Regions from separate parts of the Ruegeria sp. B10 genome, predicted to be linked through region 4. Evidence: riboswitches for the same ligand, from Rfam matches in the RefSeq annotation. Region 4 holds a riboswitch; each other region holds the start of a gene.
The links. A riboswitch is a leader RNA that binds a small molecule or an ion and turns the genes downstream of it on or off. The one in region 4 is predicted to bind cobalamin.
Positions count from the first base shown of each region.

Region 1: another riboswitch for cobalamin. It lies ahead of ACR0J4_RS05685 (DUF4198 domain-containing protein); the one in region 4 lies ahead of ACR0J4_RS09145 (DUF1636 domain-containing protein).
Region 2: another riboswitch for cobalamin. It lies ahead of ACR0J4_RS14765 (DUF1636 family protein); the one in region 4 lies ahead of ACR0J4_RS09145 (DUF1636 domain-containing protein).
Region 3: another riboswitch for cobalamin. It lies ahead of ACR0J4_RS22520 (hypothetical protein); the one in region 4 lies ahead of ACR0J4_RS09145 (DUF1636 domain-containing protein).

Region 1 is NZ_JBQFVP010000003.1:255,968-259,484, forward strand. It holds gene fabB (beta-ketoacyl-ACP synthase I) at 1-26, shown strand, start outside; gene ACR0J4_RS05670 (enoyl-ACP reductase FabI) at 32-823, shown strand; gene ACR0J4_RS05675 (hypothetical protein) at 883-1,062, shown strand; gene ACR0J4_RS05680 (FKBP-type peptidyl-prolyl cis-trans isomerase) at 1,075-1,503, opposite strand; cobalamin riboswitch at 1,753-1,954, shown strand; gene ACR0J4_RS05685 (DUF4198 domain-containing protein) at 2,084-2,869, shown strand; gene cbiM (cobalt transporter CbiM) at 2,876-3,487, shown strand; gene ACR0J4_RS05695 (cobalt ABC transporter permease) at 3,484-3,517, shown strand, end outside.
Region 2 is NZ_JBQFVP010000010.1:42,111-45,627, reverse strand. It holds gene ACR0J4_RS14775 (ABC transporter substrate-binding protein) at 1-365, opposite strand, end outside; gene ACR0J4_RS14770 (ABC transporter ATP-binding protein) at 378-1,154, opposite strand; gene ACR0J4_RS14765 (DUF1636 family protein) at 1,151-1,498, opposite strand; cobalamin riboswitch at 1,605-1,809, opposite strand; gene ACR0J4_RS14760 (hypothetical protein) at 1,844-2,332, opposite strand; gene ACR0J4_RS14755 (hypothetical protein) at 2,329-2,550, opposite strand; gene ACR0J4_RS14750 (D-lyxose/D-mannose family sugar isomerase) at 2,672-3,337, opposite strand; gene ACR0J4_RS14745 (carbohydrate kinase family protein) at 3,356-3,517, opposite strand, start outside.
Region 3 is NZ_JBQFVP010000023.1:47,777-51,293, reverse strand. It holds gene ACR0J4_RS22530 (DNA polymerase III subunit gamma/tau) at 1-976, opposite strand, end outside; gene ACR0J4_RS22525 (phosphatase domain-containing protein) at 1,146-1,649, shown strand; gene ACR0J4_RS22520 (hypothetical protein) at 1,646-2,053, opposite strand; cobalamin riboswitch at 2,142-2,361, opposite strand; gene ACR0J4_RS22515 (alpha/beta fold hydrolase) at 2,522-3,379, shown strand; gene rsgA (ribosome small subunit-dependent GTPase A) at 3,423-3,517, opposite strand, start outside.
Region 4 is NZ_JBQFVP010000005.1:221,330-224,846, forward strand. It holds gene ACR0J4_RS09135 (hypothetical protein) at 97-276, opposite strand; gene ACR0J4_RS09140 (NAD(P)-dependent oxidoreductase) at 508-1,578, opposite strand; cobalamin riboswitch at 1,605-1,808, shown strand; gene ACR0J4_RS09145 (DUF1636 domain-containing protein) at 1,892-2,272, shown strand; gene cobW (cobalamin biosynthesis protein CobW) at 2,269-3,324, shown strand; gene cobN (cobaltochelatase subunit CobN) at 3,330-3,517, shown strand, end outside.

The DNA.
Region 1 (3,517 bases), on a different contig from region 4:
TGATCCTGTCAAAGTATAACGGGTGAACGAGATGTCGGAAGTTCTAAAAGGGAAACGCGGCCTTATCATGGGTGTCGCCAATGACCGGTCGATTGCCTGGGGTATCTCGAAAGCGATGCATGAAGCCGGGGCTGAGCTGGCCTTCACCTATCAGGGCGACGCGTTCGGGAAGCGTCTGCAGCCATTGGCCGAAAGCTTGGGAAGCGATTTCATGGTCGACGCGGATGTCACCGATGACGCCTCGCTGGACCGCGCTTTTGGCGAGTTGGGCGAACGCTGGCCCACCATCGACTTTGTTGTTCATGCGATTGCCTATTCGGACAAGAACGAGCTGACAGGCCGGTTCCTGAACACCACACGCGCAAATTTCAAGCATTCGATGGATGTGTCGGCCTATTCATTCATCGAGGTCGCCCGCCGCGCCTATCCGCTGATGAAGGACAATGGCGGCTCACTACTGACGCTGACCTACCAAGGCTCGAATCGTGTGGTTCCGAATTACAACGTCATGGGCGTTGCCAAAGCCGCGCTGGAATCGGCAACACGGTATCTGGCCAACGATCTCGGCCCAGAGGGCATCCGCGTGAACGCGATTTCGCCCGGTCCGATGAAGACCCTGGCCGGGGCTGCAATTGGCGGTGCGCGCAAGACCTACAAGTTCTGCGACCAGAATGCGCCGATGCGCTCGAACGCTACGCTAGAGGCCGTTGGCGGCACAGCGGTTTACCTGACCTCGGATGCGGGGGCTTGCACCTCGGGCGAGATCATCAGAGTGGATGGCGGTTTCCACGTGCTTGGAATGCCACAGCCGGATTTCATGTGACCATATCTTTCCCAGACGCCGCCAAGATTTGACCATCTTTCGGCGTCAGGGATATGGGCATGAGCAAAACTGACCAGATCCTTGCCAGCAATACGCGTGGCACCCAGACCAAACGGAAGACGGGGTTCCTAAGCCCCCGCGCCCGTGTTCTGCTTTTGACGCTGACCACATTGCTGGTGTTGTTCGTGTTCTTCACGCAACCGCAGGTCCGTGCAGCGCTTGACGGGCTTTGGGGCTAAGACCTCAAGCCTTCAGTTCACCGAGACAACCTCAATATCGAAGATCAGGTCCTGCCCGGCCAGTGGGTGATTGGCGTCCAGCGTCACCGTGGCCTCGTTCGCCTCGACAACCGTTACCGGCAGCGCCTGACCATCGGGGGTTTGCATCTGCAACTGGGTTCCCGGCTCTAGTGGGATATCATCCGGAATACCCTCACGCGGGATGTCCTGCCGCATCGCCGGGTTGATCGGGCCATAGGCGTCGACACAGGCAATCTCGACCCGCTTCTTGTCACCAACCGCCAGTCCTGGCATCGCACTGTCCAGGCCGGGTATGATCTGGCCCGAACCAACAACGAACTCTAACGGATCGCGCCCGTCTGAGCTGTCAAACACGGTCTCGTCCAGCAGCGTGCCAGTATAGTGGATGCGAACGGTGTCGCCTTGTTTGATCTCAGACATTGGGCCTCCGGGGTTTGTGGGGAATAGGGCGCCGAACACAAGCGCGCTACGCCGGAGTCTGACGCCGCACAGGATGCATCCATCTGATTCTGATGTCCAGATTGCGTTGTAAACGCGCGCATTCTCTGGTCGTCGCTTGCACGCGTGCCTTCAATACCCAGCGGTTGGAACGGGAACATCCGATCCTATCGAAAAGATGTTATCGCTACAGTCTTAAATAGAGATTGACCGGTAATGGGAATCTCTGTCATCAGCGTCTTCATGTCCGGTTCCGGGTTCGCCCGGAGAAAAGGGAATGCGGTGCGGGGAATTCAAATCCACCCAATGCCGCAACTGCCCCCGCAACTGTAGGCGGAGAGCAGGGCTGACAAGCCACTGGGTTCCACCCGGGAAGGCCAGCCCCATGCTTTGACCCGCAAGTCAGGAGACCTGCCGGACATGCACCCTCGGAAGGGGTGTGTCACCGATGCCGGGGTGTGCATTGGGCCGATACCCTCATTTTGGGTACGTGGTCCCGTTCTCCCCGATGTCAAAAAAGAAAGCGTGCCGGGGTTGGCACGAAGGACGAAGGAAAGACCTTGTGAAGAAACTATTTTGCACGGCTGCGGCTGCGCTGGCGATTCCAGCGATGGCGCACGCACATTTTCTGCTGGAATACACCACCGACACGCTGATCGAAGCGCCGGGCGACGTGCCGGTCAAGCTGATCTTCTGGCACCCGTTAGAAAACGGCCATGTCATGGATCTGGAAAAGCCGCAGGAATTCTACGTGATCCACAATGGCGAAAAGACCGACCTGCTGGACACGCTGGAGCCCATCCGGTTTTCGAGCCCCGAAAACGAAGGCGCGGCCTTTCAGGGATCTGTTCCGGTCAAGCGTTCGGGCGACTACGTGATGGTCACGGTGCCTCAGCCCTATTACGAAGAGGCCGAGGATATCTATATCCAACAGATCACGAAGGCGTTCCTGAACCGCAACGAACTGCCGACCGACTGGATGAACCCCGCGGGTCTGGCGACCGAGATCGTGCCTCTGAACAAGCCCTACAACATCATCGCAGGCTCGACCTTCACCGGTCAGGTTCTGGCAAATGGCGAACCGGTTGCCGGCGCTGAGATCGAGATCGAATACATGGCCGCCAAGCCCAGCTTTGACAGCCAAGCTTCGTCCGAGCCTACCGTTTCGCCGATGCCCGGAGGTGCTGTTGTCGCCATTTCCGACGCCAATGGCTATTTCTCCTTCGGTGTTCCGAAAGCTGGTTACTGGGGTTTTGCCGCCCTGGGCGCTGGTCCGGAAACCGAACATGAAGGCAAAGAGCTGAGCCAGGACGCGGTGATCTGGATCCGCGCCTGGGACATGGAGTAACCCCCGATGCACATCGTCGACGGAGCCCTGTCTAACCCGGTCGTCATCGGCGGCGCTATTGCCGCCGCTGGTGGGGTGGCAATGGGCCTCAGGTCGCTGCATCTGGACCGCATCCCCACAGCAGGGGTGCTAGCGGCCAGTTTCTTCGTGGCCTCTCTGATCCACGTGCCGATCGGGCCGTCGTCGGTGCATCTGATCCTCAACGGTCTGGCCGGGCTTCTGCTCGGCTGGGCCGCCTTCCCGTCCTTGTTTGTGGGTCTGCTCCTGCAAGCCGTTTTCTTCGGCTTCGGCGGGCTGACGGTACTGGGGATCAACACGCTCAACATCGCTTTTCCGGCCGTTTTGGCTGGTTTATTGTTCCGCCCCTTGATCGGGCGTGGTTCGCCTGTTCATGGCGCAATTTGGGGCGGCATTGGCGGCGCCTTTGCCATTGCAGCCACGACCGTCATGGTGGGTATCTCACTGGCCCTGTCAGGGGACGAATTCCTCCCCGCCGCCAGGCTGGTCTTCTTTGCCCATATCCCTGTGATGGTCATCGAGGCCGTCCTGACCGGATTTGCAGTCCTTCTGGCGCGAAAGGTCAAACCCGAACTATTTCTGACAAGGCCCGCCACATGAGACAGCTTGCCCTCATCCTGGCCCTATGCG
Region 2 (3,517 bases), on a different contig from region 4:
TCTGGGGTTACATCACCTCCGGGCTTCATGCCGTAATACCAACCGGCGAAGAACATGTCGGGTTCAACCGCGACGAGGTTCTCGACCGTCGGGTATTTCGGAGCGAGTTCGGGAATGTCACCGCGTTGCGCGTCGAAATCGGGGCTGGTCTTGTACCAGCCAGTGATGCCAGTCAGACCAACGATGCTGTCCTGAAGACCCAGTGCAAAGGCCATGTCGGTCATGTTCATGTCATGAACTACGATCCGCTCGGGCTTGGTGTCGAACACCAAAGGTTCACCGCAATTGTCGACGGTGATCTCTTGCGCGGCAGCGCTACCCGCCAGTGCGCTTAGTACCGCAGCGGACAAGAGTTTCAGTTTCATCAATCTCTCCTGTTAAGATGAAAGCTTTCGTTTTCGGATGTCCAGCGCGGGGATCACGCGTCCTTCGTGCTGGAAACACAAATAGTCAACACCAAAAGTCTCGCGCACGCGGTCTGGCGTAAGAACCTCGGCGACCGGGCCGAAGGCCGTCAGCTGCGCGTTCTTCATCAGGGCCACGTGGCTGGCGAATTCGGGGATCATGACCAGATCGTGGACGATCATCACAACCGTCACGCCCAACTCGGCCACCAGAGACAGCATGTGCCCTTTGGCATCCGGGTCCAGATGGTTGGTCGGCTCATCCAGAAACAGCAGCGAGGGGTTCTGCGCCAAAGCCCGTGCGATATGGGCGCGCTGACGCTCTCCGCCGGACAGTTTTGCCATCTGTTTACCAGCCAGATGGGACAGTTCGGTGGTGTCTAATACGCGCTGCAGGTCCGTTTTAAGAGCTTCGGCGGATTTGTCGGCCCTGATCGGGATTTGTCCAAGGGCCACATAATCGCGCAGTTGCAGCCGCCCGTCGGGTATTTCCTGCTGGCCGACAACGGCAATCCGTCTGGCCCGTTCCAGCGACGACAGTTTCCGCAGGCTTTGACCTTGAATACGCACATCACCTAGCGCCAGCTTTGCGACCCCGCACAAGAGGTTGAGAAGCGTCGTTTTGCCCGCCCCGTTCGGGCCAGCAACGGCCAATATCGCGCCTTCCTCAAGCGTGAACGAGGTGTCGCGCAGCAGAACATCGCCGTTCAGGGCGTAGTATTCCAGATTTTCAGCGACCAGAAAGCTCATGCCGTATCCTCCGGTGGCAGGCAGGGCATGCGCGACAGGGTTTTGGCATAGAGCGCCAAAGGACGGGTCGAGGCGCTGGTCCAACCATCCTCGCTAGCCCGGAACTGATGGGCGAACTCGGCCAAAGCGTTCAGATCGGCAGGGGATTGAATATCGCCAAACAGATATTGCGCCTTGCCCTTGGCCTGCAGCCCGACCGTCATTGGTCGGTCGCAACCGGCCATACAGTCGATCAGACGTGTCGAGAACCCCTCGGGCAGCTGGTCGTCCAGCGCTTCTTTTGCCTCATGCGAAGGGATCGGCCCTTTGCAGGTGCCGCATATCAGGACGAAATGATCAGCCATGGCACGCGTTGCCGACTTGAACAAAAGCCGATTGAAGGCAAAAGCCATGAGTTGCATCAGCACGCAGATGTGCCATCGAGCCTCCTTCCGGGACACCCCGCCCCGGGTTGGTTAAACTGTGATGGCAGGTCTCCTGACTTGCGGGTCATTGCTCGGCCAACCTTCCCGACCTTTGGGGCCAGTGGTTTTGTGGCGTCGCTCTCCGCTTACAGTTGCGGGGGCAGTCACGGCATTGGCCCTTGGGCCGCACCGTATTCCCATTTTCATCCCTCAGACACAGGCCGTCGGGAACCATCCAGAGCAGCTAGTCTGCTCACGCTCCTATTGTCAAGCACAGGAATCGCGCTAGCGGACCACACGCAGGATCGGCCTGCGCGCGGGTTGGCCCGGTCCGACGCCATTTGTCGGGAACTGGCTAGCCAGGGTCAAACCGGCCTGTATCAGATGGGCGTCCGGATAGCCTCCGGTCAATTCGTTCAAGGCATCGCGCGCCGCCGGAGTTTCGTCGCGGCGCATGTGGTGCAGCATCCGGAGCAGGGCGCGTTCGTCACATGTCAGTTCTTGCCGTGTTTCAACACAAAGCGGGTCGTTGAAGGCTAACCCACTAGGCCGGATGTGTAGCGTGGCCTTGATGACTTTGAAAACCAGATGCGCCAGAACCAGCCCCTGATCGCGCCCCCAACGTTCGGTTGCGACCGAAAAGGCATGTTGCCACGCCTGCGTTTCCGGCTGTGTTAAGCTTAGGATGAAGTGCCGCATGACAGGCAGCAAACCGCGTTCGAAACCGTCAAATTCGACGCGGGGCAATGTGTGGTCAAATGCTGAGGGTTTCATGCGCGTTCCCTATTGGGTTTGGGGGCTTGTGCGACCAAAGGGTGGACGTTTTGCGGAAGGGTGTTTGGGTCAACCGGCGTTTCAGGAAACGTTGATGCAGCGCGGACGGAAAAGCTGAGATCAGCCTCGATCGCCTGCCTCAGTTTTGGTTTCAATGCGCAGCCATGGCGGCTGGCAACGGCGTCCATGGCCAACAGATCTGCGAGGGATTTTCGCATGTCAGGTTATCTTTCGGTCGCAAAAAATGGGACCGGGCGATGATTCCAACGAAATCTGACTGGGTCAGCTGTTAACTGACAAAAACAGTCGGGAAGTACAAGCGCGAAATTCTCAATGAAGTTAGTAGTCGGCAACCAACAGGAAATCCGGCGCTGCATCTTCTTCGATTGTTGCAAAGCGTGGGATCGGGTCTTCGAATACGTTGTCCGTTCGGTCGTCATTCACGGTAGAGACTTCGCCAATCAAGCAATCCCCACCTTCCGCCCAGAAGGCGTGCCAGATGCCGGGCATCAAGGTCACGCTCTGGCCTGGCTTCAGGCGCAGATGCTTTCCGGGCTGTATGGTGACAGGGCAGGCATCGCTTGGAACGGTGACCGCGTTGTCGCGGTCGATACCGCCATCGGGGTCCGACGCATAGATTTCCATAACTAGATCGCCGCCCCCACGGTTGATGATGTCCTCGGCTTTGACGATATGGCGATGCATCGGCGATAGCTGTTTGTCGCGAGAGATCAGCAGTTTTTCGGCATAGAGCATACCGCGCCCTCGACTCAGATCACTCACGTTGCCGTTACGCAGGGTGAACAGGAACAACCCAAGCTCATCGAAATTGCCTTGACCGTAGTCGGTGATATCCCAGCCTAGCCCATGGGCACGGATGCTGTAGGCATCGTCGCTACGCATCTGCTCAGGCGTCCAATCTGCGAAAGGTGGCAGAACGGCACCAAATGAACTGATAAATGCCTGGGCTTCGGTCTTGATACGGTTGATTTCGGATCGTTTCATCTCGGACTCTTCGTAAGGCTATAATTCATGCGACCAAGGCGGGTTGGCTCCGGCACGCGAGACGGTTACGGCAGCCACCTCTGCGCCCAAGGTCAAAGCGTCGCTTAGCGCATCCGGGGACATTGCTTTCATGCCGGGCTTTGTCAGTTGGCCAGCCCGTTCCAGCGAGGCCAGAACCCC
Region 3 (3,517 bases), on a different contig from region 4:
CGCGGGCGCGTTCATCCGGGGAAACAGTGGGGTCTTCTGCTGCGTCCGGGGTGATCTTCACGACCGAGACCCAATGAGTGATCTCAGCCAGATCACGCAGCACGGCCAGTGGATCAGCCCCCTCGGCATATTGGCCACCAAGCTCGGTCAACGCCCCTGCAGCATCGCCCCGCAGTATCATGTCCATGAGGTCCAGAACCCGGCCACGATCCGCCAGGCCCAGCATCGCGCGTACTTGATCTGCCGTCGTCTCTCCGGCCCCGTGTGAGATCGCCTGATCCAGTAATGAGGTGGCGTCGCGGGCAGATCCCTCAGCAGCGCGAGTGATCAGCGCCAACGCGTCCTCGGCAATCTCAGCACTCTCAGCTGAGGCGATCTTGCGCAGCAGGCCGATCATATCCTCGGGTTCGATCCGGCGCAGGTCGAAGCGTTGGCAGCGCGACAGAACCGTGACGGGAACCTTGCGGATCTCGGTTGTGGCGAAGATGAACTTCACATGCGCCGGCGGCTCCTCGAGCGTCTTGAGCAGCGCGTTGAAGGCGCTGGTCGACAGCATGTGGACCTCATCGATGATGTAGATCTTGTAGCGGGCCGAGGCTGCGCGGTAGCGAACACTGTCGATAATCTCGCGAATATCATTCACGCCGGTGCGGCTGGCGGCGTCCATCTCCATTACGTCGACATGACGGCCCTCCATGATGGCGACGCAGTGCTCACATTGGCCGCAAGGCTCGGTCGTGGGTCCGCCAGTTCCGTCCGGTCCGATGCAGTTCATGCCTTTCGCAATGATCCGTGCGGTCGTGGTTTTACCGGTTCCGCGAATGCCTGTCATGACAAAGGCTTGCGCGATGCGATCCGCCTCGAACGCGTTTTTGAGCGTGCGGACCATCGCATCCTGACCCACCAGATCGGCAAAGGTTTCCGGGCGGTATTTTCGGGCGAGAACCTGATAGGCGGGGCTGTCTGAGTCGGTCATGTCTGCTCTGGCGGATTCGGAACGTCACCGCAGCGTAGAGGCCTGCGCCGCCCGCGTCCACATGAGTTGAAGAACGATTTTGTTTTGGAAACCGGCGCGTCAGGGGTACACTCTGCAGATTGTGAATCAAGCCTAAAGTCAGGATCAACGCTTCCGGGGGGATGCTGTCATGACGAATTTGGTCATTCATGCTTTGCAAGTGGGCGGGGGCACACTTGCCCTAACGTCGATGCCGGGAAAGGGCGGCGACTATGCAGGCGACCTTGAAACGATTGGAGATTGGAGGCCGGGGCTCGTGCTTTCGATGACAACCGAGGCCGAGCTGGTCCAGTTTGGAGCCCGCGATTTTGGCCGCGACGTTCAGGGGCGCGCCAGCCGCTGGGTGCATCTGCCGATTCAGGATTTCGGCGTGCCACCGTCAGAGGTTGATGCGCAATGGCCCGATGTTAGTGCCGCGGCGCGGCAGGCTTTGTCTGGCGGAGGGCGCGTGCTTGTCCATTGTCAGGGCGGATGTGGTCGCTCTGGCATGGTGGTGCTGAGGTTGATGATCGAATGCGGCGAGGCTCCAACCCAAGCGCTGGATCGGTTGCGCAAGCTACGCCCCTGCGCGGTCGAAACCGATGCGCAGAAGCACTGGGCCACCTTGCCCGCCCGAGCTTTGGCAGACTCCTAAGCCGACAGTTGCAGTTCCGCCGGGGTCGTTTTGCGCGGCGCAATCACTGATGCCTCGAGCATGGCGCAGGGCAGGGATGTCATCGCTGCGCTAGGCAGGCTGCTCGTTTCGGTTCCGAACATAAGGTCGGCGTAGCGATGGAGGGTCTCGCTGTCGGCATTAGGGTCCGCTCCGCAATAGACCCGCACCCGAGACTGGCTGGCCCGAAACCGGGCGTGGCAGCCGTCCGTGCAATGGGTCAGGTCGCTGCTGCCTTCGATTTCGAAATCCGATGTGGTCGCCGGACCGGCTTGGTCCAGTGCGTCAACCATCGAACGCGCCAGCCGTGCCAATGCAGGGCAAGTCTTGCCGGTATGTTGGCAGATGGTTGCTGAGAACCTATGTGTCTTCGTCTTCCAGATCATCCTGCGCCCTCCGCGCGGTGGACAGGGGCTGGGATCAGGTGGGGCAGATAGGGTCTGTCACGGCCTGCCCGGACACCCCGCCCGAGTTTGGGTTATGTTGACGATGGCAGGTCTCCTGACTTGCGGGTCATCGCTTTGCCGACCTTCCCGGCCTTTCGGCCAGTGGCTCTTCGACATCGCTCACCGCTTACAGTTGCGGGGGCAGTCGCGGATTTGGTTCGTCCCGAGCAAGCCGGGGAAAACCGCACCGTGTTCCCTTTTCATCCCGACTTCTTGTGAAAGCCGGGAACCATCGAACCATCGCTAGCGTTCATAACCATTCTGAGTCAAGTTGAACTTTCTGCGCTGCGGAAAGACGATCCGCAAAGTGGACGCGTGGTCAAGCGGGATCGCAGTTGACTTGCATGGGCTGTCTGGGGTCAAGTTGCAATGTGAACTCATCAGTTCAGTTTTCCACCGAGGATGCCCATGTTGGATGCAAACCAAACAGTGCTGATCGAAGATGTTCAGATCCCGGTGGGGGATGGTGCCCTGTCCGGGCGGATCTACCGGCCCGTGGCGCAGCCCGAAACCGTAGTGGTGGTCAACAGCGCGACAGGGGTTCCGCGAGACTACTACAAGCATTTCGCACAATGGTTGGCCTCGGATCGTGATATCGCCTGTCTGATCTACGACTACCGGGAATTCGGGCATTCGAAATCGGGCCCACAGCGTCGGTCGAAGATTTCGATGGCCGATTGGGCGTTGCAGGACATGCCCGCCGCGCGGGCCGAGATGCGCCGACGGTTCCCGCTGTCGCAGCAATGGTCAGTTGGTCATTCGCTTGGAGGGATGCTGGGGCCAGTGCAGCCGGATATCGACAAGATTGATCGCATGATCTGCGTCTGTTCTGGCCTTGTGAAGTTGGGCGATCATCCTTGGCCGTACCGCGCTCTGGCCGGGTTGTTCTGGTATGGGCATGTGCCTCTGGTCGTGAGCGGCCTGGGGTATTTGCCGGGCAAGGCACTTGGGTTTGGAACAGACCTACCGCCTAAGGTCTATTGGCAATGGCGCAAATGGTGCACCGCGCCGCAAAGCTATCTGCCCGAGATCGGAGACACACTGCCGCAAGCTACGTGGCAGGATGCTGACGTTCCCGTCGACCTTTTTGCCTTCACAGATGATGAGATGGTCCCAGAAGCTGCCGTTTGGCGGTTGGCCGAGCTTTATGGTCCAAAAGCACGCCGTCACCTGTTGTCACCGGAAGAGTTTGGTGTTCGGGAGATCGGCCATATCGGTGTGTTTGCCCGCCGAAATGCGGTGCTCTGGCCACGATTGATCGCTTGATGGGGGGCGCCGGCGGACCGACGCCCCTTTTTCAGCCCGTGTTTCAATCGCCGCGCCGCGCGGATTTTCCGTGCATCGCAGATCGGACCATCTTGCCGAAAGCCTTGTCGCGTGCCCGCGCCTCGGCCACGGTCTCAG
Region 4 (3,517 bases):
AGCGGCCCGGTGCAGATCGCACCGGGTCACTTCATTTGAGGCACCCTGAGATGGCTTGTGGTGCCTCGGTATGCTGGATCGTTCGACCCGTGCGGGTCAACCCGCCCTATACAGTCGGGCGTTTTTCTCTTTCAGCAGATGATCGGCAAGCGCCTGTTCGGCGTGATGCAACGCCTTGCGACGGTCCATCACAGTCCGCGTCAGACGGTCAGTTTTAACGTCATATTTGCGCTGGTTCTGTATGCACGATGTGGTGCGGATCGGTGTGTGCTTCATGCCATCAACGTATCAAAACGTTTGATTCAACACTCATGACTTTCTGTGAAATTATATGAATTGTCATAGAGGTAACAAGGACTTAGCCACATGCTAGACATCGAACAACTCTACCGAGAAGAAATCCGCAAACACCTGCAAAGTGTCGATTGCAAATCCGTGTACACCGGTTCGATTCCGGTACTCGCCTCCACATCCCCTCCTCTAAATACCGGCTCCGGAAATCAGTTTTCACGAGGAACGGCCCTGAGGCACAACCTCGTACCCTGGTTCTTCCGGCTCATCGTCCTGCATTTCCGTAGGAAAACCCGGTGCGCGGATGTCCAAGCCGGTGGCTTCTTCAAGGCGTTTGATGATGTTTGGCGACAGCTCACGCTCGCCAAACCGGGCGATGCCGTCTTCAAAGATCTTGATCATCACTGGATTGATTTCCAGCGGAACACCGGCGCGGTCGGCGACATCCTGAAACAGGCCGATGTCCTTTTTCACCAAATCCATCGTAAACGAAATATCGCGCGAGCCGTTCAGGATCACCTGGCTTTCGGTTTCGTGCACGAACGAGGTTCCTGACGAAATCTTAATGGCCTCATAGGTGGTGTTCAAATCCATCCCGGCGGCCTTGGCGGTGACCAACGCTTCAGCACAGGTGATCAGGTTGGCCGTTGCCAGATAGTTGGTCAACACCTTCAGAACCGAGGCTGAGCCGAGCTCTCCGGTGTGCAGAACGCGCCGCCCCATGGTCGTCAGGAAGGGCAGAATGCGTTCGAAGGTGTCGCGATCGCAGCCTGCGAAGATAGAGATATTGCCCGTCGCTGCGCGGTGACAGCCACCCGAAACAGGGCAATCGACGGCGGCCCCTCCGCGCTCCAGAACCAATGCCCCCAACCGCTTGACCTCAGCCTCATCGGTGGTGGACATCTCCATCCAGATCTTACCGGGGCCAACCTCAGGCAGCATCTCTTGCATCACCGCGTCCGAGGCCGCAGGCGACGGTAGGCAGGTGATCACGGCATCGCAATCGCGCATCATCTGGGCCGGGTTTTCAGCCGCTTTGGCGCCTTGCGCGACAAAGGCCTCGACCAGATCGGAACTCAGGTCATGAACTGTCAGATCGATTCCATTGCGCAGCAATGACCCCGACAGCTTGCCACCCACATTCCCAAGCCCGATAAAACCTACTTTCATGGATTTCGCCTCCGTTTGCGATTTGAGGCCATGCGACCATGCATCAGCGCCATGTTCATGCCGCCTAGCGACGCTGGCAGGTCGCTTTTCAACGTGCCGCAGCGGTCTGGGCTGCATCGCGCTTGACAAGCTGCGGGTGCGTGCCGCATGAGCCTCGTGTTGGTGTCTGTGAGAACAGATGAAAAGGGAATGCGTCAACGGGTTTTCCGCCAAACGCAGCCGCCCCCGCGACCGTGACCGGAGAGGGTGCCCAAGCCACTGGCGCAAAGCCGGGAAGGCGGGACATCCGACAGAGGACGCCTCTGACATCCGCAAGCCGGGAGACCTGCCAGCGCCCGAAGATGAAACCGGACGGGGTGTTCCGGTGTCGGGTCAAGGGACCCGCATGAAACCCCGTCCCCCACGATGAGGATTTGGGGGGATGAGAGACATGACCGAGACCGCTCCGGTCGAATTGCTGGTTTGCACCACCTGTCGTCGCGGGCTGCCCGTTGAAGACGATGCGAAACGCCCCGGCACCCTGTTGCATAAGGCGCTTGAACAGGCGGACCTGCCGGAAGGGATTACCCTGAAAGCCGTGGAATGCTTGTCGAACTGCAACGAAGGCTGTTCCATCGTGCTGCGTGGCGGCCCGGATCGCTGGACCTTCGTTTATGAACATCTTAACGAAACAGACCATGTCGACGTGATCGTTGACGGCGCCACCAAGTACCTCGCGACCGAGGACGGCTTGGTCAAATGGCGCGAACGCCCCGAACATTTCCGCAAAAACTGCGCAGCCCGCATTCCACCGATTGGAGCCCTGAAATGAGCAACTTGGAAAAACTCCCCGTCACCGTGATCACTGGCTTCTTGGGCTCGGGCAAAACAACTCTCGTCAAGCACCTGATGCAGAACCCGCAGGGCAAGCGTCTGGCCGTTGTGGTCAACGAATTTGGAGATGTTGGCGTCGACGGCGATATTCTGAAATCCTGCGCCATCCCCGATTGCCCAGCGGAAAACATCATGGAACTGGCGAATGGCTGCATTTGCTGCACTGTGGCTGACGACTTCATCCCGACTATCGAAGCCCTGATGGCGCTGGAGCCGCGTCCCGATCATATACTGATCGAAACTTCCGGCCTCGCCCTGCCCAAGCCGCTGCTAAAAGCGTTCGACTGGCCCGATATCCGCTCAAAAATCACCGTCGATGGCGTAATCGCGTTGGCCGATGCTGAGGCCGTCGCGGCCGGTCGCTTTGCTCCGAATGTCGACGCCGTGGACGCTCAGCGCCTGGCTGATGACTCGATCGACCATGAAACGCCCTTGTCCGAGGTGTTTGAGGATCAGATTTCTTGCGCCGACATCATCCTGCTGACCAAGCCCGATCTGGCCGGTCCCGAAGGCGTGGCCAAAGCGAAAGAGATCATCGCCGCCGAGGCCCCTCGCCCGCTGCCCGTGGTTGAGGTTGCCGAAGGTGCTGTGGATGTCCGCGTCGTTCTGGGTCTTGAGGCTGCAGCCGAGGATGACATGGAGGCTCGTCCATCGCATCACGACGGTCACCACGATCACGAGCATGACGATTTCGAAAGTATCATCGTTGATCTGCCGGAACAGTCCGATCCTGCCGAACTGGTCGCCAAGATCGAACGTCTGGCGACTGAGCTGAACATCCTGCGCGTCAAAGGCTACGCCGCCGTTCAAGGCAAGCCTATGCGCCTGCTGGTTCAGGCCGTGGGTGCTCGTGTGCGTCACCAGTATGACCGTCCGTGGGAGCCCGGTGAAGACCGCCGCTCGCGTATGGTGGTGATCGCCGAACATGACGACATCAGAGAAGCAGAAATCCGCGATATCCTCGCTGGTGTCACCGAGGCCGCTGAGTAAGACCAATGCACGTCGTCTTCCGCGAAAGCCACGGGTTAGAAGAAACAGAAACCCCAACCGATCTGGGCCAGAGCCCGGCGGATTTGGTGGTGCTGTCCTTCTCGGACAGCGACCTTGGCGCTTTCGCGGCGGGCTGGCATCGCGGTGGCGGGCCGGATGGGCGTATGCCCACGATGCGGTTGGCGAACCTGAC